2 regions of the Janthinobacterium sp. CG_23.3 genome follow, and region 1 is predicted to be linked to the other one. Evidence: riboswitches for the same ligand, from Rfam matches in the RefSeq annotation. Region 1 holds a riboswitch; the other holds the start of a gene.

Region 1 (15,310 bases):
TGGCCGTCATCGGCACGTAGCGCAGCAGCACGCCGGCGTGGATGGTGAAGTAGTCGACGCCCTGCTCGGCCTGCTCGATCAGCGTGTCGCGGAAAATCTCCCAGGTCAGGTCCTCGGCCTTGCCGTTGACCTTTTCCAGCGCCTGGTAGATCGGCACCGTGCCGATCGGCACCGGGCTGTTGCGCACGATCCATTCGCGCGTCTCGTGGATATGCTTGCCGGTCGACAGGTCCATGACGTTGTCGCCGCCCCAGCGGATGGCCCAGGTCATCTTCTCGACTTCCTCGCCGATCGACGAGGTGACGGCGGAGTTGCCGATGTTGGCGTTGATTTTGACCAGGAAATTGCGGCCGATGATCATCGGCTCGACTTCGGGGTGGTTGATGTTGGCCGGGATGATGGCGCGGCCGCGGGCGATTTCCTCGCGCACGAACTCGGGCGTGATCTCGGCCGGGATGGCCGCGCCGAAGGACTGGCCCGGATGCTGGCGGCCCATCAGGTCGGCCAGGCGCTGGCCCATCGGACCGGACCCCTTCAGCTCCTCCAGGTATTCGCGGCGGCGCATGTTTTCGCGGATGGCGACGTACTCCATCTCCGGCGTGACGATGCCGCGGCGGGCGTAGTGCATCTGCGTGACGTTGGCGCCGGCCAGCGCGCGGCGCGGCTTGCGCTGCAGGTTGAAGCGCAGCTCGGCCAGCTTCGGGTCGGCCAGGCGTTCGATGCCGTAGTCCGAACTCGGCCCGGCCAGCTCCTCGGTGTCGCCGCGCTCGACGATCCACGGCAGGCGCGGCGCGGCCAGGCCGGAGCGGATGTCGATGACGGCGTCCGGGTCGGTGTACGGGCCGGAGGTGTCGTAGACGTAGATCGGCGGGTTCTTTTCGCCGCCGAACGAGGCTTCGGTGTCGGACTGGCTGATTTCGCGCATCGGCACGCGGATGTCGGGGCGGCTGCCCTCGACGTAAATCTTGCGCGAATTGGGCAGCGGCGCGATCGCGGCCTGGTCGACCGTCGCGGTGGCGGAGAGGAATGTCGGATTGGCGTTCAATGTGGCTCCTTGGCTTGGCGTGTAGGGCTAAAAATGCAGCCTGGAGCCAGCTAAGGAGGTTCGGCGACGCCGGTGGCCGGCGCTTCCTAAAGCTTCCCTTCGCTGGCATTATCCAGATCAGGTTCGGAGGGTATTTCTCACCCGCGCATCGCCATCGACGCGCAGGACCCCTAGCGTTGCCGCCTTTCGGCAGCAAGACAATTATACGCGTTCCCGGCGCGCGCCGACATCATTTGAAACACATGTGCCGCGCGGCGGCGGCATATGGCGCGGGCCGCGGCGTGTGTTGCCGCCGGGCACAAGATTGATGATTTCCTTGAGTAATATGGCTTGGTGGCGGGTAAGTCTTGTTATAAGCTTCCGGCAACGCCCGGCGTTTTGTCGACGCCGGGTCCGCGCAACGCCGTCGCAATGAGAGTCCCGCACACATGAGCCAAGCTGACACACCCAGAACCCTGATCGGCGCGGCCCTGTTGGCGCTGGGCGCCACGGTGCTGCTGGGATGGTTGCTGAAGTATCCGCTGATGGTGCGCTTCAGCCCCGGCTTCGTGCCGATGGTGTTCAATACCGCCCTGTGTTTTGTCGGCGTCGGCGCGGCCATCGTCCTGCCGGGCGTCACGCGCAAACCCCTGGCGGCGCTGCAGGACGGCGTCGGCGCGCTGCAGCTCGCGGTGGGCGCGCTGTCGTTCGCGGAAATGCTGTTCGACGTCAGCTTCGGCATCGACCTGCCCTCGCTGCACCTGTGGATCGGCGACGGCAATGTGCGTCCCGGGCGCATGGCGCCGAACACCGCGCTGTCCTTCATGGCGATCGGCGCCGCGCTGGCGCTGATGTCGCGCGTGAGCAACAAGCGGCGGGCCGTGGCGACCCAGGTGCTGACCGTGTGCGTACTGGCCCTGGGCTTGACGGGCCTGGTGGGGTACGCGTTGGCGCCGGACCTGTTGTACGGCTGGGCCAGCTCGGCGCGGATGGCCATCCACACGGCCGTCGGCATGATGTTGGCGGGCTCGGCCCTCTGGCTGGGCTGGAACAAGGCCGACTGGTACCGCTCGCGCAGCCATTTCAAGGAAGATGAAAAAATCGTCTTCATGGGCTGCTCGATCCTGGTGGTGCTGGCCATGACCGCCGGGCTGATCGGCTTCGTGTCGCAACAGGCGGTGCTGGAAAAGACCCTGCGGCAACGCCTGTCCTCGAATTTCGACAACCGCCTGTTGCTGTTTCGCACCTCGATCGCGCAAGCGCTGGAAAGCGCCGCCGCCGCCGCCAGGCGTCCCGGCCTGATCGACGCCACGCGCCGCCTCGGACGCGACCCGGCCAACGCCGACGCCGCCGCGGACCTGGAGGCGATCGGCAAGAGCTTGTTGGCGTCGGGCTTCCGCGGCGCGCTACTGTACGACCAGGCCGGCGCCGAGCTGTTGCGGACCGGCCGCTTCGCCGCCTCGTCGCCCTTCGCCGCCGCGCTACCCGGCGGCGGCGCCAATGTGCTGTTGTGGGCCGACGGCTTGTGGTTAAGGACGACGTTGCGCGTCGTCGACGACGCCGGCGCGCTCGGCACGCTGGTGCTCGAGCGCTCGCTCGACGCGCTGTACGCGCAATTGACCGACGTCGGCGAATTTGGCGCCACCGGCGAAACCGGCATCTGCGTCGGCGCCGGCAAAAACCTGCTGTGCCTGCCCCAATCGCGCAACCCCGTGCTGTATCGCCCCAGCCGTTTCAGCACGTACGGCCAACCGCTGGCGATGTCGCGGGCGCTCGGCGGCGCGGCCGGGGTGGTCAATACGCTGGACTACCGCGGCAAGAACGTGGTGGCGGCCTACGGCCTGCTGGCGCCCGGCCTGGGGATGGTTCTCAAGCAGGACACGGTCGAGTTGTACGCGGTGATCCGCGACCAGCTCAGGTCGCTGCTGATGTGGCTGACGGCGCTGGTCGCGCTGGGGGCCGCCTTGCTGCGCTCGCAGTTGAAGCCGCTGGCGCTGCGCCTGCTCAGGTCGGAGGCGGCGGCGGCCGACAAGGAGCAGCAGATCGCCACCCTGCTGGGCAGCGTGGACGAGGGCATCCTGACGATAGACGAGGACGGCGCGATTCAATCGTTCAACCCGGCCGCCAGCAGGATATTCGGCTACGCCGCCGCCGACGTGCTCGGTCGCAACATCAAGATGCTGATGCCGTCCGACATGCACGCGCCGCACGACGGCGGCATGCGCCGCTATTTGCAGGGCGGCGCGGCGCGCGTGGTCGGGCGCCAAAGCGTCGAGTTGCCGGGCTTGCGCGCCGGCGGCGCGGTGTTCCCGCTGGAATTGAGCATCAACGACATGCGCGTCGGCGGCCAGCGCCAGTTCGTCGGCATCGTGCGCGACATCACGGCGCGCAAGCGCGCCGAGCAGGCGCTGTTCGCCGAGAAGGAGCGGCTGCACGTGACGCTGAACTCGATCGGCGACGCCGTCATCACCACCGACACCGCCGGCCTGGTCACCTACCTCAATCCGGTGGCCGAGCGCATGACCGGCTGGCCCGACGAGGAGGCGCTCGGGCGCCCGCTGCCCGAGGTGTTCAAAATCATCGACGAGCGCACCCAGGAGCCGGCGCACGACCCGGTCCAGGCCGTGCTGCGCAGCGGGCAACTGGCGGGGCTGGAGGAAAACACCGTGCTGATCCACCGCCACAGCGGCCAGCGCTTCGCCGTCGAGGACTCGGCCGCGCCGATCCGCGGCCGCGAGGGCGAGATGATCGGCGTGGTGCTGGTGTTCCACGACGTCAGCGCGGCGCGCAAGATGGCCGCCGAGATGACCCACCAGGCCACGCACGACCCGCTGACGGGCCTGATCAACCGGCGCGAATTCGAACGGCGCGTCGAATTGTCTCTGCAAACGGGCAAGATCCAGCACAAGGAGCACACGCTGCTGTACCTCGACCTGGACCAGTTCAAGATCGTCAACGACACCTGCGGCCACGTCGCCGGCGACGAGTTGCTGCGGCAGTTGTCGAGCGTGCTGAACGGCAAGCTGCGCCAGACCGACACGCTGGCGCGGCTGGGCGGCGACGAGTTCGGCGTGCTGCTCGACAGCTGCCCGACGCCGGCCGCCGCGCGCATCGCCGAAATGTTGCGCGCCAGCGTCAACGATTTCCGCTTCGTCTGGAAGGACAAGAGTTTCGCCGTCGGCGTGACGATCGGCCTGGTCACCTACAGCAACGACAGCATGACCCTCGGCGACGTGCTCGGCATGGCCGACTCGGCCTGCTACGTGGCCAAGGAAAAGGGCCGCAACCGGGTCCAGGTCTACCGCCAGGAGGACGCCGAATTCGCCCACCGGCAGGGCCAGATGGGCTGGGTGGCGCGCATCCGCGCGGCGCTCGAGGACAACCGCTTCGTGCTGTATTCGCAAGAGATCGCCGCGCTCGACGCGGGCGCCGGCGCGGCGCCGCACCACGAACTACTGATCCGCATGCGCGACGAGGACGGCGCCATCGTGCCGCCGATGGCGTTCATACCGGCCGCCGAGCGCTACGGCTTGATGCCCAGCATCGACCGCTGGGTGGTGCGCACCGCGCTGGCCGGTTGCGCCAGCATCGACGGCGAGCGGGCGGCCGGCACCGTCTACGCCATCAACCTGTCCGGCGCGACGCTGTGCGACGACGACTTCCTGCAATTCATCCGCGGCCAGTTCCAGCAATCGGCGGTCGACCCGGCCAGCATCTGCTTCGAGATCACCGAAACGGTGGCGATCGCCAACCTGGTCCAGGCGACCGCGCTGATGCGCGAATTGCGCGCCATCGGCTGCCAGTTCGCGCTCGACGACTTCGGCAGCGGCATGTCGTCGTTCGCCTACCTCAAACATTTGCCGGTGCACTACCTGAAGATCGACGGCAGTTTCGTCAAGGACATGGTGAAGGCGCCGATCGACCGCGCCATGGTCGAATCGATCAACCACATCGGCCACGTGATGGGCATCCGCACCATCGCCGAATTCGTCGAAGACGAGGCCACGCTGGAGGCGCTGCGCGAGATCGGCGTCGACTTCGCGCAGGGCTACGCGATCCAGCGGCCGCAGCCCTGGTGCGCGCGCCAATGAGCCGGAACGGCGTCATCCGACAACCTTGGCCGCGCGGAAACGGGCTATTTTTTGCCCCAACTCCAGCGCGGCGGTTCGCCCTTCAAGCAGCACGCCGCCAGCAGCGCGGCGACGAGCGCGGCGACGTAGAGCGGGTAGGCCAGCGCAGCCCGGGCCGGCGCAAACCACAGTATGCCCAGGCCCTGCAGGAGCGCGAACAGGCCCAGCACCAGCCACCCCTGCCAGGCCGACGGCCAGCCCCAGCCCCAGCCGTAGGACTTGGCCGGAAACCAGTAGCGGCATCGGGCGGCTTGGGCGGTTTGTTGTTCAATCATGTGCCGCCCCTGTTGGCCAACAGCGCGGCGGCGACGTCGGCCAGGGCCAGTCCCAGCACCGCGTGCTGCTCCAGGTCGAGGTGGATGCCGTCGATCGGGCTCGACGCGACGACGCCGCCGGCGTCGAAGAAATCGCAGCCGAGTTCGGCGCACACTGCGCGGTAGGCGTCCGCCAGACCGGCGCTGCGCTGCTCGGCGCCGGCGAACTTGGGCGCCAGCGCCCCGCGCGGCGTGCGCATCGGCGGCGGCGCCACCACCAAGACCGGCGGTACCGGCATGCCCGGCTCGATCGGCGCGCCGCGGATCGCCCCGACCAGCGTGGCGATGCCCTGGGCGGCGTGCCAGGCGTGGTTCTGGTGCGTGGATTGGAAGTCGTTGGTGCCCAGCAGTAGTACGACCAGCGCCAGCGGCGAATGGCTTTCAATGCGCTGCGCCAGGCCGGCCAGGCCGTTGCGCCCGGCCTTGAACGGGTCGTCCCAAACGGTGCGGCGGCCGTTCAGGCAGTCTTCGAGCACGCGCACCCGGCGCGCGCCGGCCAGCAGCGCGGCTTCCATCACGCCCGGCCAGCGCTGGTCGAAGTCGAGGCGCCGGCGGGTCGCCGGGACGATGCCCCAGGACAAAGAATCGGCATAGACCAGTATGTGTTGTTGCATCAACGTCCCCCATTTGGCACGGGCGCGAACCGGAGCGGCCGGAGCGGGCCATGGCTTGAATCAGGGAAAATTGTACATCGAAAACGGCTAGATTGACAAAAGCTTAATTAATCGACGCGCCGGCCCGCAGCGCATCAATCTACCGACTCCGTCGTGGAGGGCGGTTCCAGCGCGTGGCGCGGCAACTCGAGGGTAAAGACGCAGCCGCAGCCGGGCAGATTGCGCACGCTAAGACGCCCGCCGTTTGCCTCGACACTGCGGCGGGCAATGGACAGTCCGAGCCCAAGCCCGGTCTTGTCCGCCTCGCCCTGCGCAAACGGCGTGAACATGTTTTCCGCGACATGCGGCGCCAAGCCGCCGCAGTGATCCTTGACGTTGATGAAGATACGCTCCGCTTCGGCGTAGGCGTGCAGTGTCACCTCGGTTCCCGGCAAGGTGAACTTGAACGCGTATTGCAGCAGGTTGCCCACGGCCGAGAACAGCAAATCCCGGTCGGCGTCCACCGCCAGCAACGGGTCCACCGCGGGGACGGTAAAGATGCAGCCTCGCACCTGCGCTTCCAGCGTTGCGGCGCACCTGAGCTCGGCGATCAAGTCGGCGAGCGAATACAGGCGGTTTTGCAAAGACATGCCCGCGCTCATGCGCACCTCGGTGAGGGAGCGGTCGATCAGGTTGCGCAGTCCCACCAGACTGCGGTCCAGCACCGCTCCGGTCGTGCCGGAAACGCCAACCTTGCCGGTTTTGATGGCGGTCAGCGCCAGCGTCGCGGTGTTCAGATAGTTGCGCAATTCGTGGGCAAAAAAGCCCAGGCGTTCGTTGACGGCAAGCGCCTGCTGGTCGGCGGCGACGACATCGCGCTGTCCAGAGAATGCCGTCACGGCGTCGGCGATGGCGTTGTCCAGGCAACGGTTGAGGGTACGATATTCGTCCACGTCAAACGCCTCGTTCCGTTTCGCGGCCAAATCGCCGATAGACTGGCACAGATCGCCGTAGCCGTGCACCACTTGGTCCACCGTGAATCCTAGCCCCAACAGCTCGCGGCCGTGCTGCGCCGCCGTTGCGCCGATGACCGACAAGAACTGCTTATCGCCGCCCGCCTGGCCGGAAATCGCGCGGCTGCGCATCGGCTCCGCGGTTTGCTCGATTTGCAGGGTTTCGATGAGCTGAGCCAGGAACAAGGGCACGCCATGTTCCAGCTGCTCCCGGGTCGCGCCGCGCAAGGGTCGCAAAGCAACCTTGTCCCGGCAACGCTCGATCAATTCGAGGCGATTGTGGTTGAGAAAATGATGCATCATCATGATAAACGCCCCTTATAAATCCCCATCCTTCGCGCATATTCAATCACTGCAAGAGTACACCGATGAGGTATATTTTAATGATGGACTTGCTTTTCTAATGAAGAGCTTGCTTTGCTAATGAAGAGCTTGCTATTCCGCTGCGGATTGCCGCATATTTTCAACCACCCCACCGTAAATAAATCGCGCTCAAGGCCATGGCAAGTCTGTACGGTAGCGCACTGATTGTGCGCAGAGCTCTTATAAAAATTGCTCCCGCCCAAACTATTTAGATGTCACCAGGAAACTTTAAATGCATTTTTCCAAATCCCAAGCCACTGATTTTACGATGAATTTAATTATACGCATAAAATCATTTGCAGCCAACATATTCACCGTTAGCGGGACAATTCGCGCACCTCGCAAACCAAGAAAACAGTACATAATTGTCATTCTTAAACTAGGCAAATATAGCTATATTCCAAAAGGTAGTTTAGTTTCCAATCCGCATTGGATCGTCCACATCCAAGTGTTTAGTTAAAACACAAATGACTTCTGCTATCCATAGTAAAGGTGCTATACTAAATGCAGCCAGTTCACCTCTATTGCGTGGCGCAACAGGGCCTGTAGCGTTCAATACACACAGCAAAGCTAGCGGCAATGGACAAAGATGACGACACGCAACTATTAGTGCGGCGGGCGATGGCCGTCGTAGCGCGCAATGGCGGCGCCGATCCGGTCGCCCGGGCGTTGCGCGTTTGGGCGCGGCTGGCGGGGCATTTGAGCCCGTTGATCGGCGAGGCCGGTTACTGCGCGCTGTATGGACGGGCCCTGCGTCTGGTCGGCGACAGGCATCCAGGGTTGACGCCCCGCCCGTCGCCGCAGGCAATCGACGCCCTCCTCTCGAGCTTGAAGGAAAACCTCTCGTCCATCGACCCGGCCAGCGCGGACAACGCGAACCTCGCTTTGCTCGACAGCTTCACCGGGCTGCTGTCGGGTTTAATCGGCGAGGCGCTCACCACTCGGCTTCTGAACACCGCATGGGCAGATGAGCCTGAAGGATAGAAAAATGAATGACAAAGTGAGCCTGGGAGTCCAACCGAGTGGCGTGCCGGGACTCGATGCGCTGCTCGGCGGCGGCCTCAGCGAATTTTCCTTCAACGTGATCGCCGGCGCGCCCGGCACCGGCAAGACCACGCTGGCGCACCAGATCATGTTCGGCCTCGCCAGCCCACAGAAGAAGGCGCTGTTCTTCACCGTGCTGGGCGAGCCGCCGCTGAAAATGCTACGCTACCAGCAACAATTCGCGTTTTTCGACATCGACAAGGTCGACAGTTGTATCCGCTACGTCAACCTGGCCGAGAACCTGCGCGCCGGCGACTTCAGCGGCGTGCTCGAACGCATCACCCGCGAGGTCGAAACCTTCGCCCCCGGGCTGGTGTTCGTCGACTCGTTCCGCTCGGTGATCCAGACCGCCAAGAGCGGCAACGAGGGCGTCTCCGACATGCAGCACTTCGTCCAGGAACTGGGCACGCGCATGACCAGCTGGCAGGCGACGACGTTCTTGATCGGCGAATACGCGCCGGCCGAGGTCGAGGCTAATCCGGTGATGACGGTCGCCGACGGCCTGTTCTCGCTGTCGCAGCAAGTCGAGCAAAATTCGGCGGTGCGCAAGATCTGCATCATCAAGATGCGCGGCCACGCCCATTTGTCTGGCTCGCATACCTTCCGCATCACCGGCGACGGCTTACGCATCTATCCACGCCTGCTGCCGCCGCTGGCCGCCAGGGACCGCGCCCTGCCGGTCGACCAGAACACCCGCCGCGTCTCGACGGGCGTATCCCAGCTAGACGTGTTGCTGGACGGCGGCTTGCCGCTGGGTCACGCGGTGCTGGTGGTGGGGCCGTCCGGCTCGGGCAAGACCATTCTCGGCGCGGCCTTCCTGGCCGAGGGCGCGCGCCTGGGCGAGAAAGGCGTGCTGGCCTGCTTTGAAAAGGGTTCCGCCATTGTCCGCAACGCCCGCCTGGCGCAACTGCTCGAGCGCGACGCCGTCAGCGTTGTCCAGGGCCGCGCACTCGACCTGCCGGTTGAAGAGTTACTCGACGAGCTGGTGCAGGAGGTCGTGCGCACCGGCGCCACCCGCGTCGTCATCGACTCGCTGTCGGAACTGGGCCTGTACCTGGCGCCCGAAGGCCGCCAGGATTTCCGCGAGTCGGTGTTTCGCATCCTGGCCACGCTGGCCAATCTGGGCGTCACCGTGCTGGTGACCATCGGCCTGGAGGACCGTTTCACCGACATGCGCTTCAGCCAGGCCGACACCTCCTTCCTGGTCGACGCCATCGTCGCCATGCGCTACGTCGAGATCGAGGGCCGCCTGAGCAAAGTGATCTCCGTCGTCAAGGTGCGCGGCAGCGCCCACAGCACCGACCTGCGCCACTACGTCATCACCGACCGCGGCATCGAGATCGACGAGCGACCGATGCCATTCGAAGGCCTGCTCTCGGGCCACCCCAGAGCAAGCACAACGTCGGATTAAGCGACAGCGCCATGACGATACTTGACAGCGGCGCGATACTTGACAGCGGCGGCGGCCCTGGGCCGCGGACCAGCCAAGCCGCGCTGTGGGACCAGATCACCGAACGGCGCGCGCCGGTGCGCGGCTATGACGCGCGCGAAGACTTGATCGCGCAGTTGCTCGAAGCGAACCAGAACCTGGTGCTGGCCACCATCAACGCGCAAAACCTGCGCGACGAGGCCGAGGCGAGCAACCAGCGCCAAAACGAGTTCCTGGCGATGCTGGCGCACGAATTGCGCAACCCGCTGGCGCCGATCAGCGGTGCGGCCGCGCTGATCGGCAAGACGCCCGACGCCTCGCCCCAGCTCGGCCAACTGCAAGCCATCATTGGCCGCCAGGCGGGCCATTTATCACGCCTGCTCGACGACTTGCTGGACGCGGCCCGCATCAACAGCGGCAAGATCTCGCTGCGAGTACAATCGATCCTGCTGGCCGACGTACTCGAGCGGGCCGTCGAAGCCGTCCAGCCGGCGTTGGACGCACGCCGGCAGCGGCTGATCCTGGAGGCGCCGCCCGGCGCGGTCGGCATCGACGGCGACCATGTGCGGCTAACGCAGGTGTTCTCGAACCTGCTCGCCAACGCCGCCAAATTTACCCCGGAGGGCGGTTGCATCCGCGTTGTCGTGACAGCGCTGGCGCAGCGCGTCGAGGTGGCGGTCAGCGACAATGGCGCCGGCATCAGCGCGCACTTGTTACCGCATATTTTCGACCTGTTCACCCAGGGCTCGCGCTCGCCGGCGCGCACCGAAGGCGGACTCGGCATCGGTTTAAGCATTGTCCGCAACATCGTGCAGATGCACCGCGGAACGGTGACGGCCGGTAGCGCCGGCCCCGGCTGCGGCAGCGTGTTTTTGGTCACCCTGCCGACGGTCGCCCCCTGCGGCTGCGCGGCCGCGCCGGACGCCCACCCGGCGTGTCCGACCTGCACAATACTGCTGGTCGACGACAACGCCGACGCGTCCGAGACCCTGCAACTGCTGCTCGAACTGGACCTGCACAAGGTCAGCACGGCCCCCAGCGCCAGAGCCGCGCTGGCGATGGTGCAAGACGACCTCTACGATGTCGTGATTTGCGACATCGGCATGCCGGAGATGAGCGGCATTGAACTGGCGCGCATCCTGCGCGCCTCGGCGCGCGGCCGCCAGCCGTTGCTGCTGGGCTTGTCTGGATACGGCCAACCACAAGACCGCGCCGACGCCATCGCGGCCGGCTTCGACGGGTATTTCGTCAAACCGGTCGACCCCGACGCCTTGACCGCGGCGATAGCGGCCCACTGCGCGGCGCGCGGCCAGGCGCGTTCGGCCTGAAGCGGCGCCGCCGCGCCTACGCGCCTACGCGCGCGATGACGCCGACGATGACCCATTTCCCGCCGCTCTGCACCGCGCGCCAGTTGATCGCCGCCGGCAGTATCGCGCCGGATTTGTGGCGCAGCTCCGCGCTTTGCAGGTGCACCGGTCCGCCGGCCAGCAGCGCGTTGAAGCGTTGCTGCAACTGGGCGCCGTCGCCGACGCCTAAGTCGGCCATGTCGAGCGCGTACAACTCCTGCCGGCTGTAGCCCGACATGGCGCAGGCGGTCTCGTTGGCGTCGACCACCCGCAGCGTGGCCGGGTCGAGCAGGCAAATGCCCACTTCGAGCGCGTCGATGGCGCCGCGGAAGCGCAGTTGCTCGCGGTTCGGGCGCATCCGTTCGGTGACGTCCATGCCGATGCCGCGGTAGCCGGCGAAGCGGCTGCCGGCGTCGAACATCGGTTCGCCGCTGACCTGCAGGTATTGGATGCTGTTGTCGGCGTTGACGCGGCTGTAGATGAAGTCGAGGAAGGGCCGGCGGTTGGCGATGTTGTCGTTCAACAGCGCCCGCTCGTCGGCGTTCCAACGGCCGGCCATGACGCCGGCGTCGCCCGCCTCGGCGCCGATGCCCAGCATTTCCTGCACCGGGCCGGAAAACTTGGTCAGCTTGCCCTGCGCATCCTGCTCCCAGTACCAGTCCGACGACAGCTCGGTGAAGCGCTGGAAGCGCGCCTCGCTCTCGCGCAGCTCGGCGGTGCGCTCGAGCACCGTCTGTTCCAGCACCTTGTTGTAGTCGTCCAGCTTGCGGTACAGCAGGCGCACCTCGAGCATGTTGTGGATGCGGGTTTTCACCTCGACCAGGTCGAACGGCTTGCTGACGAAGTCCTTGGCGCCGGCCTGCAGCGCGCGCAGCTTGTGGCCCGGCTGGGCGGTGATGACCAGCACCGGCAGGTAGCCGTCCGGCTCGATCCCGCGCAGGCCGTCCATGACCTCGAAGCCGTCCATCTCGGGCATTTGCAGGTCGAGCAGGATCAGGTCGAAGCGCTGCGCCGTGTGCAGGGCGTGCACCGCGCGCGGGTCCATCGTCGTGACGATGCGGGTGTAGCCGGCGCTGTGCAGCATTTGTTCGAGCAGCATGACATTGGCTTCCTGGTCGTCGACGATCAGGATGCTGGCGTTCAGAATTTCGGAGGCTTGCAACATTACGGTGTTCCCAAAAAAAACGGTGTACGGGTGGTGTGCGGCATTATCGTCCGGCCTCGTCGGTCTCGGCCAGGCCGTGCTCGGTCGCGTGGCGCAGCGCCAGGTCGAGCGCGTCCATGAATTCGAGCACCTTGATCGGCTTGGTCAGGTAGCGGAAGAAGCCGGCGTCCAGGCCTTTTTCTATGTCGCGCGGCACCGCGTTGGCCGACAGCGCCATCACCGGGATGTGCTGGGTGACGGGGTCGTCGTGCAGCAGCTTGAGCGCGCCGTAGCCGCTGATGCCGGGCAGGTTGATGTCCATCAGGATGACGTCGGGCTGGTAGGCGCGCGCCAGTTGCATGCCCAGGTGGGCGTCGATCGCGGTCAACAGCTTGAGGTCGCTGCGGCGGGCGATCAATTGCTCGACCAGGGCCAGGTTGGCCGGGTTGTCCTCGACGTAGAGCAGGGTGCGCAGCGCCGACTCCTGCTGCGCCATCTGCGGCGCGGTGGCGTGGCCGGCCTCCAGCACGGGCGCGCTGGACGCCTCCAGCTCGACCCAGAAGGTGGTGCCGACGCCGACTTCGCTTTCGACGCCGATCTGACCGCCCATCAGTTCGACCAGTTGCTTGGTGACGACCAGGCCGATGCCGGTGCCCTCCTCGGTGCTGCTTTCCTGGCCCAGGCGGTTGAACGGCTGGAACAACTGCTCGAGCTGCTCCGGCGCCAGCCCGGCGCCGGTGTCGCGCACGCTCACGCGCACCCGGCCGGTCTCGCCGAGCGCGTACTCGACGGCGACCGAGCCGCCGTTCTGGTTATACTTGATGGCGTTCGAGAGCAGGTTGATCATCACCTGCTTGACCCGGGTGCGGTCGGCGTGCACGTACAGCGGCAGGTCGAACGACGGGTACTGCATGCGGATGCCGCGCTTTTGCGCCTGCGGCTCGATCATTTCCTGGCAATCCTGCAGCACGTCGGTGAGCGACATCGCCTCCTGCGACATGGTGACCTTGCCCGACTCGATCATCGCCAGGTCGAGGATTTCGTTGATCAGGCGCAGCAGATACCAGCCGCCCTTGAGGATCTGGTCGATCGAGCGCTGCTGCGGCAGCGTCGGCGGCGGCGTCTCCGACGCCATCAACTGGGCGAAGCCGAGCACGGCGTTGAGCGGCGTGCGCAATTCGTGGCTCATGCTCGACAAGAACTCGGACTTGGCCAGGTTGGCCTTCTCGGCCGCCGCCGTCGCGCTTTCCAGTTCGACGTTGTTTTCCTGCAGCGCGCGCTCGAACTGCTTGCGCTCGGTGATGTCGCGCGCCGCCGCGAACACGCCCTGCAACTTGCGCTCGCGGTCGTGGAAGGTGCTGGCGTTGTACGACACCAGCGTCTCCGTGCCGTCGCGCGAAATGGCGGTCAGCTCGTAGTTGGTGACCTTGCCCTCGCGCAGCACGCGGCCGATGGCCGCCTCGGCGCGCTCCGGCTCGGTGAAGTAGTTTTTACACGGCGCGCCGATCAGCTCGTCGCGGGTGCAGCCGGTCAAGGCCTCCATCTGCTGGTTGACGTCGCTGATGATGCCGCGCGGGTCGGTCGTCATCAAGGCGTCGATGTTCGACTCGATCAGCGAACGGGTGTAGAACTGCTGGTCGCGCAGGCGCTGGTCGAGCACGGCCTGCTCGGCCTCGACCCGCTTGCGCGCCGTGTTGTCGGTGCCGATCAGCAGGTAGCCGATGACCTTGCCCTCGGCGTCGCGCAGCGCCGTCACCGAGACGATGGCCGGGAAGCGGCTGCCGTCCTTGCGGATGTAGGTCAGCTCGTAGATGTCCTCGATGCCGCGCGAGGCCTTGAACACCAGCGCCTCGAAGCCGGGGGTGATCGGCGTGTCCAGTTCCAGGCTCAGGGCGGCGGCGCGGGCGACCACCTCCTGGGCGTCGGAAATACCGGCCGGGGTGATCTTGTCGACGACGTCGGCCGCCTCGTAGCCCAGCATGCGCTCGGCGCCGACGTTGAAAATCTGGATCACGCCCTGGGCGTCGGTGGCGATGCTGGAGAAGTTGGCGCTGTTGAAAATGGCGTCCTGCAACGCGCCGGCCTTCAGCAACGGTTCGGAGACCGGCACCTCCGGGCGCAGCAGCAGCGGGCGGATGCGCCGGTGCAGCAGCGCCAGGAACAGCAGCAGCCCGGCGATGGCCGCCTCGACGGCGAGCAGCACCGGCAGCGATGCGGCGCCGCCGCAGGCCAGCACGACGCCCAGCGCCAGCAGCACCAGCAAGGTGGCGCCGAAGCCGATGGACAATAGGCGCTCGGCCGGCATGGTGTGATTCGTTTGCATCATATTGTAACCTTGATCAACTGCTTGGGAGCGCAAGCCTCGGCTCCCACAAGGTGGCGGCAATGCCGCGATGCCGGCGCACCGGCATGCTGGTGTTGACTAGGCCTAGGCCGCCTGGCGCTGGCGCACGTCCGACAGCAGGCGCGCGAACTCCTTCTTGACGACGGCGTAGCACTCGCAGACGTCGCCCTCCAGGCCGGCCCGGTCCAGCACCGTGATGTGGCCGCGCCGGTAACTGATGAAACCGTAGCCCTGCAGGCGGCCGGCGGCCTCGGTGACGCCCTCGCGGCGCACGCCGAGCATGTTGGCGATCAATTCCTGCGTCATTGTCAATTCGTTGGTCGGCAGGCGGTCCAGCGTCAGCAGCAGCCAGCGGCACAGTTGCTGCTCGACCGAGTGGTGGCGGTTGCACACGGCCGTCTGCGACATTTGCGTCAGCAGCGCCTGGGTGTAGCGCAGCAGCAGGCGCATCACCGGCCCGGCGCGGTTGAACTCCTCCATCAGCAACTGCGCCTTCAGGCGGTAGCCGTGGCCGCCGGTTTGCACCACCGCGCGGCTGGGCGTGGTGTCGCCGCCCATGAACAGCG
Region 2 (15,310 bases), on a different contig from region 1:
TCGAGCGCGGCTACGACGTCGGCAACTACGCCATGTGCTGCTTCGGTGGCGCCGGCGGCCAGCACGCCTGCCGCGTCGCCGACGTGCTGGGCATGACACGCATCGTCATCCACCCGTTCGCCGGCGTGCTGTCGGCCTTCGGCATGGGCCTGGCGGACATCCGCGCGATGCGCGAGGCGGCCGTCGAGCAGGTGCTGTCCGAGGCCGCGCTGGCGCAGTTGCAGCCGCGGCTGGACGGCCTGGCGCGCCAGGCCCGCGCCGAACTGCTGGCGCAGCAGGTGGCGCCGGACGACATCACGCTCGAGCTGTGCGCGCGCCTGAAATACCAGGACACCGATTCGGCCTTCGTCATCGCCTGCGCCGGCCACGCGCAGATGGCCGAGGCCTTCGCCGCGCTGTACAAGGGCCGCTTCGGCTTCGTCATGGAGGGCCAGCCGCTGGTGATCGAGTCGATCTCGGCCGAGGCCATCGGCGCCGGCAACGGCGGCGACTTCGTCATCGAGGTGCCGGCCGGCGCCGCCGCAGCCGTAGCGGCGCCGGGCCAGGTGCTCAGCTACGTCGGCGGCGCCACCGTGCCGATCGCGCTGCACGTGCGCGCCGCGCTGGCGGTGGGCAGCGTGGTCGCCGGCCCGGCCATCATCCGCGAGGAAATCGCCACCATCGTGGTCGACGCCGGCTGGTCGGCGCGGGTGCTGGAGGACCGCTCGATCATGCTTGAAAGGGCGGCCGGGGCCAACGCCGGCGCCGGCCACGCGGTGACGACGGCGGCGCACCCGATCCACCTGGAGATCTTCAACAACCTGTTCATGTCGATCGCCAAGCAGATGGGCACGACGCTGGAAAACACCGCCTATTCCGTCAACATGAAGGAGCGGCTGGACTTTTCCTGCGCCATCTTCGACCGCCACGGCAACCTGATCGCCAACGCGCCGCACATTCCGGTGCACCTGGGGTCGATGAGCGACAGCGTGCAGTGCGTGATCCGCCAGCACGGCGAGAGCATGTCGGCGGGCGACGCCTACGTGCTCAACGTGCCCTACAACGGCGGCACCCACCTGCCCGACATCACGGTGGTGTGCCCGATCTACGGCGCCGACCAGGGCGCACCGCTGTTCTTCGTGGCGGCGCGCGGCCACCACGGCGACGTCGGCGGCATCACGCCCGGCTCGATGCCGCCCAACAGCACCAGCATCCTGGAGGAGGGCGTCCTGCTGGACAATATCAAGATCGTCGACAACGGCGTCTTCCTGGAAGCGCTGGTGCGCGAGTTGTTCGGCGCCGGCCCCTGGCCGAGCCGCAACATCGACCAGAACGTCGCCGACCTGATCGCCCAACTGGGCGCCTGCGAGACCGGCGCCAACGAACTGCTGCGCGCCTGCGGCCGCTACGGCGAGGACGTCGTGCTGGCCTATATGCGGCACGTGCAAGACAACGCCGAGGCGGCCGTGCGCGGCGCCATCAGCGGCCTGCGCGACGCCAGCTTCGCCTACGAGATGGACGACGGCGCCGTGATCCGCGTCAAGCTGAGCATCGACCACGCCGAGCGCAGCGCCACGGTCGACTTCAGCGGCACCAGCGAACAGCGCCCGAGCAACTTCAACGCGCCGCTGTCGGTGTGCAAGGCGGCGGTGTTGTACGTGTTCCGCACCCTGCTCGACAGCGACATCCCGATGAACGAGGGCGTGCTGAAACCGCTGAAGCTGATCATCCCCGAGGGCTCGATGCTGAACCCGCGCTACCCGGCCGCGGTGGTGGCCGGCAACGTCGAAGTGTCGCAATACGTCACCGACGCGCTGTACGGCGCGCTCGGCGTGATGGCGGCGTCGCAGGGCACGATGAACAACTTCACCTTCGGCGACGAGCGCCACCAGTACTACGAAACCATCGCCGGCGGCTCCGGCGCCGGTCCCGGTTTCGACGGCACGGCGGCGGTGCAGACGCACATGACGAACTCGCGCATGACCGACCCGGAGGTGCTGGAGTGGCGCTTTCCGGTACTGGTGGAAAGCCACGCGATCCGCCGCGGCAGCGGCGGCGCCGGGCTGCACCGGGGCGGCGACGGCGCGCTGCGGCGCATCCGCTTCCTGCAAAGCATGAGCGCCAACATCCTGGCCGGACACCGCCGCATCGCCCCGTTCGGGCTGGAGGGCGGCGCGCCGGGGGCGCTGGGACGCAACTGGATCGAACGCAGCGACGGCACGGTCGAACGCTTCGGCGCCACCCACACGGCGGCAATGGGCGCCGGCGACGTCTTCGCCATCGAAACCCCGGGAGGCGGCGGCTTCGGCGCCTGACGTCAAATAAGAAACCAAGGGCGTAGCCCCGGCTCTCTGCCTTTGGTTTGCTTTACACGTTGGCGGCAAATAAGTTAAACAACAGAAAAACCAAAAAACCTGGGGACTGAACAGCTCGAGCGCGCCAACGGCGCCTCGCCGCGGCGCGCCGAATCTTGCATATTCAAGCTGAATCTTGCATACTGCGCCACCGGGTTTTGCCGGTCTTGCGCTGCGCCGCGGCCGGCCGCCGGGGCGCATACCGCCAAAGTCGGCCGAGCCGATCGGACCGCGTCAGATTAACTCGACGGCATCCCACTGCCGCCATCTTCCCCCTATTCATGAACCAAGCGATCGCCCTATTAGGTTTCGTCACCAACCCGCTGGAATTGGTCTCCTTCGTGCTGGCGCTGTGTAACGTTGCGCTCAATATCCGCCAGAGCCACTGGGCCTGGCTGTTCGCCATCGTCTCGTCGGCCACCTACGGCATGGTGTTTTTCCATTCCAGGCTGTACGGCGACATGGGTTTGCAGCTGGTCTTCATCGTCGTTTCCGCCTGGGGCTGGTATCAATGGCTGCGCGGCGCCGCCAACGGCGCGCAGCTGCCGGTGACGCGGCTGGCCGGGCGCGGCTGGGCGCTGGCCGGCGCCGGTTGGCTGCTCGGTTTCGCCGTGCTGGCCTGGTTCCTGCAAACCTATACCGACACCGACGTGCCGCGCGCCGACGGCTTCCTGACGGCAGGCAGCCTGCTCGGCCAGTTGCTGCTGTCGCGCAAAAAGCTGGAAAACTGGCATATCTGGATTGTCGTCGACGTGCTCTACGTCGGCCTGTACCTGTACAAGAACCTGATGCTGACGGCGATCCTATACGCGGTTTTCGTGGTGATGGCGGCGCTCGGCCTGCGCGCCTGGAAGGGCGCGGCGGACGGCGCCGCCGCCGACGCGATGGTGTTGAAGTGAGCCGGGCGGGCTGCGTGCGGGTGGCGATTCTGGGCGCCGAGTCGTCCGGAAAATCGACCTTCGCCGCCGCGCTGGCGGCCCGCTACGACACCGTCTGGGTGCCGGAGTACCTGCGCGAGTTCGTCGAGACGCGCGCTCGCGTGCCGCTGGAGTCGGATCAATTTTTCATCGCCAGCACCCAGGTCGCGCGCGAGCTGGCGGCCGCGCCGCGCGCCGGCGCCTTGCTGTTCTGCGACACCACGCCGTTGATGACGGCGCTCTACAGCCGCTTCTATTTCGGCGGCGTCGACCCGGGCCTGGCCGCGTTGACGGCGGCGCGGCGCTACGACGTCACGCTGGTGACGGCGCCCGACAGCCCGTGGGTCGCCGACGGCCTGCAGCGCGAGTCGGAGGGCGTGCGCCAGAGCGTACACCGGATGCTGCTCGACGAGCTGGCCGCGCGGGCGATACCCTACCTGCTGGTCGACGGCCCCCTGGCGCGGCGCCTGCTGCAAGCCGAGTCCGTACTCGGCGCGCCGGCGCCCGCTTGAGCGGCGCCGCTTGTATGTGGGGAAAGGCGGGCGCGCGACGGTGCGGCGGGGCTGCGCCGGCCGGCGTGGCCGGCGGCGGCGCGGGCGCCGCACCGGGCGCCGCTCAGTTCAAGTGAGGCGTGGGGCGGCGTGCGACGCCGCGTCCGATCAAGGAATCTGGCACACGCGGCTCGGATCGCGGATACTGCACTTCCACGACCAGCTGACGTTGGAACGCTCGCCCACTTGCACGGCGAACGACACGGCCGGCGAGGATACCGCTAGGGTGATGATATCGCCGCTGAAGACGTCGGATTGCGGCTCGTTCATGCCGTAGACCGGGCGCACCGGAGCGCCGGCACCCAAGTTAATCGAGATCTGGCTGTTGGCCAGCAGATAGCCCAGATTGTTTTGCACATATTGGCCGATCGGGAAGCTGCTGCCATCGGGCAATTGAACCACTTTGTCGGCGGGGATCAGGCGATTCAAGCCGACCAGCCAATTGGCGTCGCGCTGGAAGAACAGCACGTCCTTGATCTTCGCCAGGCCACCCTTGACGCCATCCTGGACGGCGCTGGAGATTTTGCCTTCGGCGTTCTTGATCAGCAGGTTGCCCAGCACCGGCAGAATCCAGCTCAGGTTGGAGTCGCAATCGGTCGAGGAGCTGACGTTGGCGGTCATGCCGACCTGGTCGGCCGGCATGTTGCCGTCGGCGGTACCGTACTGGGCGTTGATGGCGATATTGCTCATCGTCGTCGTGTTGACGCAATCGTAGCTGAAGACGCCCCATTTCTTGCCCGAATAGCCGCTGCGGACCTGGTAGCTCAGTCCGGTCAACGCCAACGCGGCCACGCCGCTGCTTTGCGGGCGGATCGTGATGGCGGCGTTGCCGCTCAGGGTGCCGTCGAGGAAACGGGCGCCGTTGGCGGTGATTTGCTGCGACATCACGGCGTTCAGGCCGCTCTGCAGCGTGGCGGGCACGGCCTGCATTTCGCGGGCCACGCCGCCGAGTGGACCGTAGAGGCGTTTGTCTTCGGAATATGCCAGCGCGTTGCTGCCGTTGACGGTGAGGTTGGCCGTGTAGCTGGCGGACTCGATACGCGGGACCCAGTCGGCGTGGGCAGCCCCGGTGGCCAGGATCGAAGTGAGGAAAATAATTTTACGCATAAAACCCCTTAAATACGACAAAAAAAGCAGGCGTGCACGCGACGACTGCATCGATTGGAAACGGCTACTCCCGGCTCCGTGCTGTTGACATTCAGACAGCGAATCAATGTTGTCACAGTTAAATTGTTGACGCAATATTAATTTGTATTTGATAACTCTAAATTACAACATTGCTTTGTTGTTGACCCCACCCTGAGGCGCCGCCGAAACGAAAAAAAACCAGCGGCGCGCCGCTGGTTTGTCCTTGCATCGGTGGCGCCGCGGCGCCGCCACGCGTCAGAAGTCGAACTGCGCCGACACCTTGAGGGTGCGGGGGGCGCCCGGGAACAGGTAGCCGCCCGATTCCTGCGTCACGTCGCGCCAGTAGAACTTGTCGAGCGCGTTGTCGACGTTGGCGCGCAGGGTTGCCGCGGTGTTGCCGATCTTGGTGGCGTAGGCGGCGCCCAGGTTGAGCACGTGGTAGGCGGGCACGAACACGGTGTTTTCCTTGGTGAAGGCTTTTTTGCCGGCGTACAGCCAGGTGCCGTTCAGCTTCAGGCCGGCCACTTGCGGCACGGCGTAGTCGGCGTACACCGACGACTTGAACGCCGGCACGTTGGTGACGCGCTTGCCGTTCATGGCGGCGATGCCGGTGCCCGACTGTTGCGTGTTCAACGCCGTTGCCGACACGCCCAAGCTCAGGTTCGGCGTCGCCTTGCCCTGCGCCGCCAGTTCCAGGCCGCGGTGTTGCGCCAAGCCGTTACGCACATACGTGCCCTTCGGATCGACAGTGGAGTCCGTATATTCCAGGCCCTTGCGGATCTGGAACAGCGCCGCCGACACCGTCAAGTCGCGCGTCAGGTCGGCTTTCACACCCACTTCGATCTGCTTCGATTTTGACGGCGCGAGGGCGGTGTCGTGGTTCGAGGTCTCGTGCGGCGCAACGCCGCCGTGTTCCATCCCCTGCGAGTAGGCGCCGTACACGGCGACGTTGTCGAGCGGGTTGTAGACCAGCGCCGCGTTCGGCAGCAGGAAGCTGTCGTCGGTCTTGACGTTGGTGTCGGACTTGGGCAGGTACTCGTCGCGCTTCACTTGCACGTAGCGCAGGCCGGCGTGCAACTTCCAGTTGCTGGCCAGCGCCAGGATGTCCTGGGCGAAGACGGCGCGCTCGTTCTCGGTGCGGCGGTCGCGCACCGGCCCGGAGCTCAGGCCGGTCGGCGCGACCAGCACCGGCCGGTAGATATTGCTGGTGCCGGCGTAGTCATAGGTGTACACGCCGGCGCGGTCGAGGCGGTGGAAGTACGAGGTGCCGGCCGTGAATTCATGGCGCAGCGCGCCGGTGCTGAACTTGCCCTGGACCAGCGCCTGGGTCGCCAGCGGCGACTTCGACTCGCCCAGGCTGCGGTAGTCGTAGACGTCGTAGTCGCCGTTGCCGCAGAAATGCTCGACATACTCGGGACCCGAGCTGCAGCCGTACGGGAAGGCGGTGTAATCGTCGCGCTTGAAGGAGTGCCGGTTGGCCGACAGCGTGGCGTGCCATTCGGGGTTGAACTGGTAATGGAAGCGCAGGCCGATGTTGCTGCTTTGGGTCTGCACCGGCATGCTCCAGCGCTGCAGGTTCAGCATCGCATCGGCGCCGACGCCGCCCGGCAGCGCGGTATCGCTGAGTAACTGGAAGCCGGGCGCAGAGACCTGCGACTTGTCCTGGTAGTCGGCGTCGATTTGCAGCAGCGCCTGCGGCGAAATCTGCCAGTCGAAGGCGCCGGAGACGAATTTGCGGTTACCGTCGGCGCCCTTGATGTAGGAGCGCAGGCGCTCGGCGGCGGCGTTGATGCGGTAGCCGAAGCGGCGGTCCTCGAAGCGTCCGCCGAGGTCGGCGGCGCCGTACAGCGTGCCGCGCTCGCTGGCGCCGACGGTGACCGAGCGCAGCGGCGCGGCGGTCGGGCGCTTGACGACGAAGTCGATGATGCCGCCGGGCGCGGCGACGCCGGACTGGAAGCCGGCCAGGCCCTTCAGCACCTCGATGCGCTCCTTGTTCTCCAGCGCGATCTGGGTGTCGCCGGGGATCGCCAGACCGTCCTTGCGGTAGCTCGAACTGTTGTCGAGCGCGAAGCCGCGGATCGAGAACTGCTCGGCGTAACCGACGGCGTTGTAGGAATCGTTGACGCTGGCGTCGAACTTCATCGCGTCGCTGGTCGAGCGGATTTGCAAGTCCTGCATCTGGGCGCGCGAGACCACGCTGACCGAGGCGGGCGTCTGCAGCAGCGGCGCGTCGGAAAAGCCGGCCACCGAGGCGCGGCCGGCGGCGCCGGCGCGGTTACCGGTGACGACCACTTCCGGCATCTCCTGCTGGGCCGACTGGGCCGAGGCGGGCGCGGCGAAAGCTTGCAGGATCGCCAGCGCGATAAGGGAAATCGATAAATTCGGTGTAGACATAATATGCTCGTGGTTCAGGTCGGCGCTGCCGACAAGCTGCTTGTTCGGCCGGGGCCAGCGCAGGAGCAATCAAAGGAGGGGGACTTTGCGCTTTCCTTCGCTGGCATTATCCAGATCAGGTACGGAGGGTATCTCTCACCCGGAAACAGCGTTCCCAGGACCCCTAGCGAAGCCGAAGCTTATCACGAACGGCCCGCCGCCGCGCCCGCGGTGGGCCGAATTACAACATGTGTGCCGCTTGAGGTTTACGCGCCGGCGGTGGAGAATGCGCCTCATGCCAACTGAGGGAGTGCTGTATGTCACAAGAGGAATTGCAGGAAGCGGGCGCCGCCTTGCCGGCGCCGACGCTGGATATGCACCGCGCCATCGCCACGCTGGCCGAGGAGCTGGCCGCGCTGGATTTGTGCAACCAGCGCTTCGAGGCGTGTACGGATCCGGAGCTGCGCCGCGTGCTGGCGCAACGCGGCGACGTCTGCCGCAGGCAGGCCGCGATGCTGTTGGAATGGATGCGCCGGCGCGACAACCGGCTCGACAAGGAGCTCAAGGACGCGCTGTTCAAGGCCGGTCCGATCGTCGCCCAGTTCCAGTACGAGTAGTGCGCTGCGACGCGATTTTCCATCCTGGCGTATTGTTCCGCCTAGTTGTCGAATAAGAGAGGGGTTGGAATGAAGTTGTTGCCGTACCGAGAGGGCACCTGGTTTGCCGTACCGTTGAAGGGTGGGGGCTACGCCGTCGGCGTGGTGGCCCGCATGGCGCCGTCGGGGCGCATTATCCTGGCGTATTTGTTTGGGCCGAAACGCGACGCGCTGCCGGCCCTGGCCGAGCTGGAGCGCTTGCAGCCGCACCAGGCCATCCGGCGCCTGCGCACCGGCGACCTGGGCCTGGTCAACGAGCGCTGGCCGGTGATCGGCGTGTCCGACGGGTGGGAGCGCGAGGCCTGGCCGATTCCATCGTTCATCCGCCGCGCCGACATGCTCAAGCGGGCCTGGCGCGCCACCTATTCCGACGCCGATCCCGGCAAGTTGGAGCGGGAGGAGTCGGTGCCCTACGATACGCCCGGCCTGGAAAGCGATTCGCTGTACGGCTATGGCGCCACCGAGATGTTGATGAGCAAAATGCTGGCCGAATAGCCGGGCGGCCATCGGCGCGGCCCGTTCACGGGGCTCCGGCCCGGGGCCAGGCTTCGCTCAGGCCGCCAGCATGGTGATCTGGATGCGCAGGCCGCCGCCGGCGCGGTTGCTCAGATGGAGTTCGGCGCCGTGGCGCAGCAGCACGCGCTCGACGATGGCCAGGCCAAGCCCGGCGCCGTTGGCTTGGCCGCGCGCGGTGTCCATCCGCGTGAACGGTTTCAGCAATTGTTCGATCTGGCTGTCGGGCACGCCCTGGCCGTGGTCCTGCACGTCGATGACGACGCGGCGCGCCCCGTGCACGCTCTTCAGGTGGCAGCCGATGTCGACCTCGATGCGCTCGCCGTCGGCGCTGCGGCCGTAGCGCCGGGCGTTCTCGATCAGGTTGTTGATCACGCGTTTCAAGTCGGTGGCGTTGCCCATCACGTGGGCGTCCGGCGCGATCGCCGTCGTCACCGCCATGTCGGGTATGCGCATCGCCTCGCGCGCGCTGTCGGCCAGCAGCGCGCTGACGTCGACGCTGGTAAAGCTGGCCGTCTCGGTCGGCTTGGCGTAGTCGAGGAACTGGCCGATGATCGCGTCCATCTGCGCGATGTCGGACTGGATGCCCTCGCGCGCCTCGTCGGACAGGCGCGCCATCTCGACTTCGAGCTGCATGCGCGCCAGCGGCGTGCGCAGGTCGTGCGAGATGCCGGCCAGGATCACCGCGCGGTCCGATTCGACCTGGCGCAGGTCGTCGACCATCTGGTTGAAGCTGCGGTTGGCCTCGATAATTTCAATCGGCCCGCTCTCGGGCAGCGGCTCGGGCGCCTTGCCGGCGGCGATCGCCCGCGCCGCCACCGTCAGGCGCGCCAGCGGCAGATTGATGCGGTTCGAGATGACGGCCGCGCCCAGCAGCGACAACAGCGACACCAGGCTGGCCCAGCCCAGCCACTGCACCCCGGTCAGGCCGCGGATGCGCTCGCGTTCGAGCATCAGCCAGTATTCGTCGTCGTCGATCTTGAAGCTGACCCAGAAGCCGGGGACGCTGTTGACGCGCGCCGAGAAGCGCGTATCGTCGCCCAGCTTGTCCTTGACCATCGCGACGATTTCGGGCATCAGCCAGTTGTCCGGCGGCGGCTCGACCTTGTCGTCGGGTTCCAGCGGCAGCACGCGGATGCCCTCGTTGCTGACCAGTTCGAACAGCAATTCCTTGCGCAACTCCGGCGCCGAGTGGGTTAGCGCGGCGTGCGTGATGGTGACGACGGAAATGACCTGGGCCGCAATCTGCTGCGCCTGCGGCTCGCGCTGGACCACGCTGATCATGGCGATCCAGGCGGCCATGCTGAGCGTGGTGAGCACGCTGAGCAGGAAAAAGGTGCGCCAAAACAGGCCGCTTTTCAGGCGCGCCAGACTAATGACGGGAAGGTGCTTCATGCGCGCCGCCGATCAGCGCGGCTGCCCCTCCGGGATGAAGACGTAGCCGAGGCCCCAGACGGTCTGGATGTACAGCGGGCTGGACGGGTCCGGCTCGATCAGCTTGCGCAGCCGCGAAATCTGCACGTCCAGGCTGCGGTCGAACACCTCGTACTCGCGCCCGCGCGCCAGTTCCATCAGCTTCTCGCGCGACAGCGGCTGGCGCGCGTGGCGCGCGAACACCTTCAGCACCGAGAATTCGCCGGTGGTCAGGGGCACCGTCTCGCCGCTCTTCTTCAGCGTGCGGGTGCCCAGGTCGAGGATGAAATTGCCGAACTCGAAGGTCTGCGGCGTCTCCGACGGCGCGCCGGGGATTTCGTCGGGACCCTTGCGGCGCAGCACGGCGCCGATGCGCGCCACCAGCTCGCGCGGGTTGAATGGTTTGGGCAGGTAGTCGTCGGCGCCCATTTCCAGGCCGACGATGCGGTCGACGTCCTCGCCCTTGGCGGTGAGCATGATGATCGGGGTCTGGTCGCCGGCGCCGCGCAGGCGGCGGCAGATCGACAGGCCGTCCTCGCCCGGCAGCATCAGGTCGAGCACCAGCAGGTCGTAGCGCTCGCGCAGCCACAGCTTGTTCATCGCCGTCGCGCTTTCCGCGGTGAAGACGTTGAAACCCTGTTCGGTCAGATAGCGGCGCAGCAGATCGCGCAAACGCACGTCGTCGTCGACCACCATAATCTTGGCCTGGTGGCCATTGCTGGTCTGCGTCGTTGTCAAGTTGGCGGAATTGGTCGTCGAAGTTGTGGTCATTTGGTTGTCGTGTTGTCAGATCTAAGTTGCTATGGTAACGTCTCGGCGCTCGTCGGAGAACGCGCGCGGCGACCCATTACAATGTGTTACAAACTTTACCCATTTGCTCTTACTGCCCCGTGTAAAGCATCATACACTGGGGCATCAGTGGAATTAAAGCTTATATCTTTACCCGGCATCGCGGAAGAGGAACACAATGAAAATCGAACCCAAAAACAGTCACGCCGCCGCCCGCGCGCTCTTTTGCGTTCACTCCTCCGTTGCCGCCGTGTTGGTTGCCGCGTCGCTGTTGGGCGGCGGTCTCGCCGGCGCGGCCGGCGATGCTCCCGTCCCGCAGCGCCGCGACGAAGTCCAGCGCAGTAACAACGACAGCCGCGAGCGCGGCGAGCAGCGCGACGGCCGCGCCGACGAGCAGCGCCGCGCGATGCAGGAACGGGCCGACGCTTCGCGTCGCAATGGCCGCCTGACGCCGGACGAGCGGCGCGACCTGCGCCGCCAGATCAACGAAGCCGGCCAGGACATCTACTCGACGCCGCCGCGCCGCTAGCTTGGCCGCGGCGGAACGGGCGGGATGCGAGCCAACGTTGCCGGCTCGCGCCCTGGCGGGTCGACCCGACCAACGAAAATCGCGCCCACTTGGCATGCGCGGCCTTTGACGCGGCGCACGCGCCGCCTGCTTATTCCTTCAATTATTCCCAACTCCATTTGGCTTGCGTGTAAGATTAATTTATTGCGTGCAAGGTGGTCGTGCGCCGGAATGTTGACCATGGAATCAACTTGTTCGATAAAATTGACAACGTGGCATCGTTATACTCGGCCTGCCTGAACGCGGAGGACGCTGATGTCGGATGACTCGATCGTGACGGACAGCCGCGCCGTTGGCGCGCCGGGCGGCGTCGGCGTGCTGCCGCCGGGCCTGTTGCGGCGCGGCGACGGCGTGTATATCGACCCCGCCGTGGCGGCGCCTGCGCTGCTGGCGGCGGTCGGGCAGGTGTTCCAGTCGAACCAGTACTTCGCCGGCCTGGACTACGCCGCCTTCATCAAGGCGCTCTACAACCACGGCCCGGCGTTGCCGCGCGCGGCCAACGGCGAGGCGCTGATCCGCTTCGCCGACGCGCTGTGCCAGTTCGCGCCGCCGCGGCGCGCGCTCTACAAGCTCGTCAAGATCCGGCATGGGGTTGCCGAATACTATTTCGAGGCGCAGTTCCTGGAGGCGCTCGAACTGCCCGACGGCAGCAAGGTGGCGGCGCGCCCGGCCAGCCTCGACTTCGACGAATTCGTCGCCGACATGTGGGGCAAGGGCGTGTGCTTCGGCATCGACGCCGCGGCCGTGCGCGCCATCATCGCCTCGGGCAAGGTCGAGCGCATCGTCGTCGCGCGCCGGTTCGAGCCGACGCCGGGGCGCGACGCCGCCATCGTCGAAGTCTCGGCCGACATGCACCGCGACGACGCGCCGCGCGAGACGGCCGACGGCCGCCTCGACCTGCTGACCTTCAAAAACCGCTTTCCGCAGGTGAAAAAGAACGCCCGCCTGCTCAAGAAGGTGCCCAGCGCGCCGGGCTTGCCGGGCTACGAGTTGTCGGGCGAGGCGCTGCCGGCGCCGGCGCCGGCGGAAGTCGAACTGGCGGCGCTGGCCGGCGAAGGCACGGTACTGGAGCGCGTGCGCGGCGAACAGTTCCTGGTTGCGCTACAGGACGGCTTCGTCAACGTCGACGGCGACGGCGTGATCTCGATCGGCGTCAAGATCGTCAGCCGCGACGGCGTCAGCAGCCGCACCACCGGCAACCTGAAGCTGCGCGCCGAGTACGAGGAATTCGGCGAAGTGCAGGAGCAGCGCAGCGTCGACGGCAGCGACATCACGGTGCACGGCGACGTCTTCGGCCACCTGCACTCGCACGGCGGCAGCATCACCTTGCTGAGCAACCTGATCGGCGGCACCGCCCTCAACGCCCACGGCGACATCGTCGTCAAGGGCGTCGCCTCCGGCTCGGTGCTGCAAACGAGCGACGGCGCGGTGCACGTCGAGCGCGCCGAAAGCTGCGTCATCTCCGGCAGCCGGGTCGTGGTCGGCCACGCCAGCAATTGCGAAATCATCGCCGACGAGGTGGTGGTGGGCGTCGCCGAGGGCTGCGCCATCGCCGGGCGCGCCGTGCGGATCGACAGCGCCGGCCCGCGCAAGCAGACCGAAATGCTGGTGTACGCGCTGGTGCCGGACATGGCCAGGCTGGACCGTAAAATCGCCGAACTGCGGGTGCGCGCGCAGGGCTTCGCCCGCGCCGTCGTCAAGGTCCAGCACGAGATCGACCTGGTCAGCGAGCCGCTCGACGTGCGCAATTATCTGATGCTGGCCGACAAGGTGCGCAAGCACCAACTGCTGCTGCAGCCGGAGCAGGTGCCGCTATTCCACAAGATGGCGCTGACGGTGGCGCCGGCGCTGAAGTCGATCGCCAAGCTGGGCATCGAACTCAAATTCATGGAGGCGCAGCAGGCGTCGATGCTGGAGCAGGCGGCGCAGGTGGAGCAACAAAAGCACGCCACCGCCGGCGAATCGCACTGCCTGGTGCGGGAAGTGGCCGGCGACATCATCGTGCGCAGCGTCGTCTTCAACCCGGAGAGCGGGCGCGTGTACGACAAGCCGCCGCGCGACATCAAAGCCAAACTGCGCGGCAGCGCGGCCAGCGCCGACATCATCTTCGTCGGCGGCAGCGGCAGCCTGGACTGGACCTATACGCTGCGGCACAACTAACGCCGCTAAGTGAAGGATTTTCGTAGCGTCGGCAGCGGCTCGGCGTCGGATTACGCGTTCCGCCAATCCGACCCACGGAAGCTTCACTTAGCGGCATGAGGGGCTGACCCCGGCCCTTGCCGCTGGTTTACTCCACGCTGGTTTGCGTCGCAATAATGGCGCTGATCGCGCCATCCCTGATCTGCGCCTCGACCCGGTTGCTGACCTCCAGCTGCGGCGCGCCATCCTTGCCCGCCGTGGTGGTTTTCGCCGTGTGCGCGTACGACCAGCGCGCGTCGGCGTTGACCGACGGCTGGCCGAACGCCTGCGTCACCTTTAGCGACGGCTGTTTCAGCCACAAGTCCTTGTTGAAGCGCGCCGGCAGGAAACGCCGCGGCAGCAGAGGACAGCGAGGCGAGGGCAGCAGGGCGGGCAATTGCAGCGCGTGCAGCAGCGTCACGCGGTGCTCGGGGCCGCCGAGCGCGCCGTCGGCCACCAGCCACAGGCGCTCCGGCGCGGCGCCGGTTTGCACCGTGTAGCAGAGCCAGGAGCGGCCGTCGCCGGCACTTTCCTCGATCTTGCCGGCGCCGAGCGCGTCGCGCACCTGCTTGAGCGTGGTTTTCGCCAAGCTGACGGTGAATCGCCCGAGCGCCAGCCTGGTCGCCGGCTTGACCGGCAGCGCCACCGCCTGCATCGGATCGGGCTTCCAGTCCGGCGGCGGCACCGGCTCGGCCAGCGCGGCGCCGCACAACGTCGTGGTCAGGAGCGCTGCCAGCAGCGTGCTGCGGTTCATGGGCTTCCTTTGTCGCCGGCCGAAGCCGGTCGGAGATCGACGGCTCTGCGGTGCAGATGAGCTATGCTGCCACGGAACAGCCGCCAAAGCAATTTCCGCGCGGCCCTTACAGGTCCACCTGCACGCTCAGCTTGACCGAGCGCGGCATGCCTGCGGCGAGGCGGGTGCCGGCGCCGGCCCAGTACTGCTTGTCGGCGGCGTTGTCGACGTTGATTTGCCACACCGTGCGCCGGCCCATCGTCCGCCCGACGTAGCGGGCGCCGGCGCTGAGCAGCGTCACCCCGCCCAACGAAGCCTGGTTCAAGTCGTCCACTGGGCGCGGGCCGTTGTAGTACGCGCCGGCGTTCAGCGACAACCCCGGCAGCGCGTGCAGCTCGTACGACAGGAAGGCGCTGGCGGTGCGGCGCGAGGCGTTCTCCGGCGCCTTGCCGTCATAGGCCGCGCCAACGTTGCGGAACTCGGGGTTGAGCAACTGGGCCGAGGTTTGCCAGGACAACCGGCGTGTCAGCTTGCCCTGGGTCGCCATTTCCAGGCCGCGGTAACGCTGCTTGCCGTCGGCCACGAAGACGCCGTCGGCGTTGGTGTAATAGCCGGGACGCTGAATGTCGAACAGCGCCGCCGACACCAGCGTGCCGGCGTCGCTGAGCCAGCGCGCGCCCAGCTCCTTTTGCCGGCTGACGCCGGGCGCCAGGCGTTCGCCCTGGTTGACGCTGCCGGCCGGGCCGGCCTCGCCTTCCTCCAGCCCCTGCGCCGCCGAGGCGTAGAACGACAGCGCGGCAGACGGCTTGTAGATGGCCGACAGCATCGGCGTGGTTTTGCTGACGTCGTAGTCGCTGCCGCCCTGGTGGCTCCGGTAGCTGGCGCGGCGCACGCCGACCACGCTTTGCCACTGCGGCGAAAACCCGATGCGGTCGAGCGCGTACAGGCCGCCGTCGCGCGTGTCGAGCGCGGCCGTGGTCGGGCTGGTCGGCGCCGCGCCGAAGGTCACGGCCGTGACCGGCACGGGCTGGTACAGGTTCTGCGCGGCGATCGTGTAATTGCGCTGGTAGATCGGGTCCTGGAACTTGTCGGTGCGCGTCGCGCCGACGGTCAGCTCGTGCTTGAGCGGGCCGGTCGTCAAGCTGCCGGCCAGCTCGG

What was found. A riboswitch is a leader RNA that binds a small molecule or an ion and turns the genes downstream of it on or off. The one in region 1 is predicted to bind thiamine pyrophosphate.
Region 2: linked by a shared signal. The riboswitch ahead of ACFDR9_RS18755 (TonB-dependent siderophore receptor) and the one ahead of thiC (phosphomethylpyrimidine synthase ThiC) in region 1 are both predicted to bind thiamine pyrophosphate.

What each region holds. Positions count from the first base shown of each region.
Region 1 covers NZ_JBJXIB010000099.1:6,494-21,803, reverse strand. Annotated here, with positions in the region: gene thiC (phosphomethylpyrimidine synthase ThiC) at 1-1,045, opposite strand, end outside; TPP riboswitch at 1,123-1,227, opposite strand; gene ACFDR9_RS20330 (EAL domain-containing protein) at 1,474-5,115, shown strand; gene ACFDR9_RS20325 (hypothetical protein) at 5,160-5,429, opposite strand; gene ACFDR9_RS20320 (SGNH/GDSL hydrolase family protein) at 5,426-6,082, opposite strand; gene ACFDR9_RS20315 (ATP-binding protein) at 6,217-7,380, opposite strand; gene ACFDR9_RS20310 (hypothetical protein) at 8,017-8,421, shown strand; gene ACFDR9_RS20305 (ATPase domain-containing protein) at 8,426-9,892, shown strand; gene ACFDR9_RS20300 (hybrid sensor histidine kinase/response regulator) at 9,904-11,238, shown strand; gene ACFDR9_RS20295 (response regulator) at 11,255-12,421, opposite strand; gene ACFDR9_RS20290 (PAS domain S-box protein) at 12,465-14,726, opposite strand; gene ACFDR9_RS20285 (Crp/Fnr family transcriptional regulator) at 14,829-15,310, opposite strand, start outside.
Region 2 covers NZ_JBJXIB010000086.1:1,666-16,975, reverse strand. Annotated here, with positions in the region: gene ACFDR9_RS18775 (hydantoinase B/oxoprolinase family protein) at 1-2,294, shown strand, start outside; gene pnuC (nicotinamide riboside transporter PnuC) at 2,615-3,232, shown strand; gene ACFDR9_RS18765 (AAA family ATPase) at 3,229-3,762, shown strand; gene ACFDR9_RS18760 (hypothetical protein) at 3,910-4,908, opposite strand; gene ACFDR9_RS18755 (TonB-dependent siderophore receptor) at 5,185-7,323, opposite strand; TPP riboswitch at 7,399-7,498, opposite strand; gene ACFDR9_RS18750 (hypothetical protein) at 7,620-7,919, shown strand; gene ACFDR9_RS18745 (Imm26 family immunity protein) at 7,989-8,453, shown strand; gene ACFDR9_RS18740 (ATP-binding protein) at 8,511-9,866, opposite strand; gene ompR (two-component system response regulator OmpR) at 9,879-10,580, opposite strand; gene ACFDR9_RS18730 (hypothetical protein) at 10,852-11,202, shown strand; gene ACFDR9_RS18725 (flagellar assembly protein A) at 11,497-13,401, shown strand; gene ACFDR9_RS18720 (hypothetical protein) at 13,529-14,173, opposite strand; gene ACFDR9_RS18715 (TonB-dependent siderophore receptor) at 14,280-15,310, opposite strand, start outside.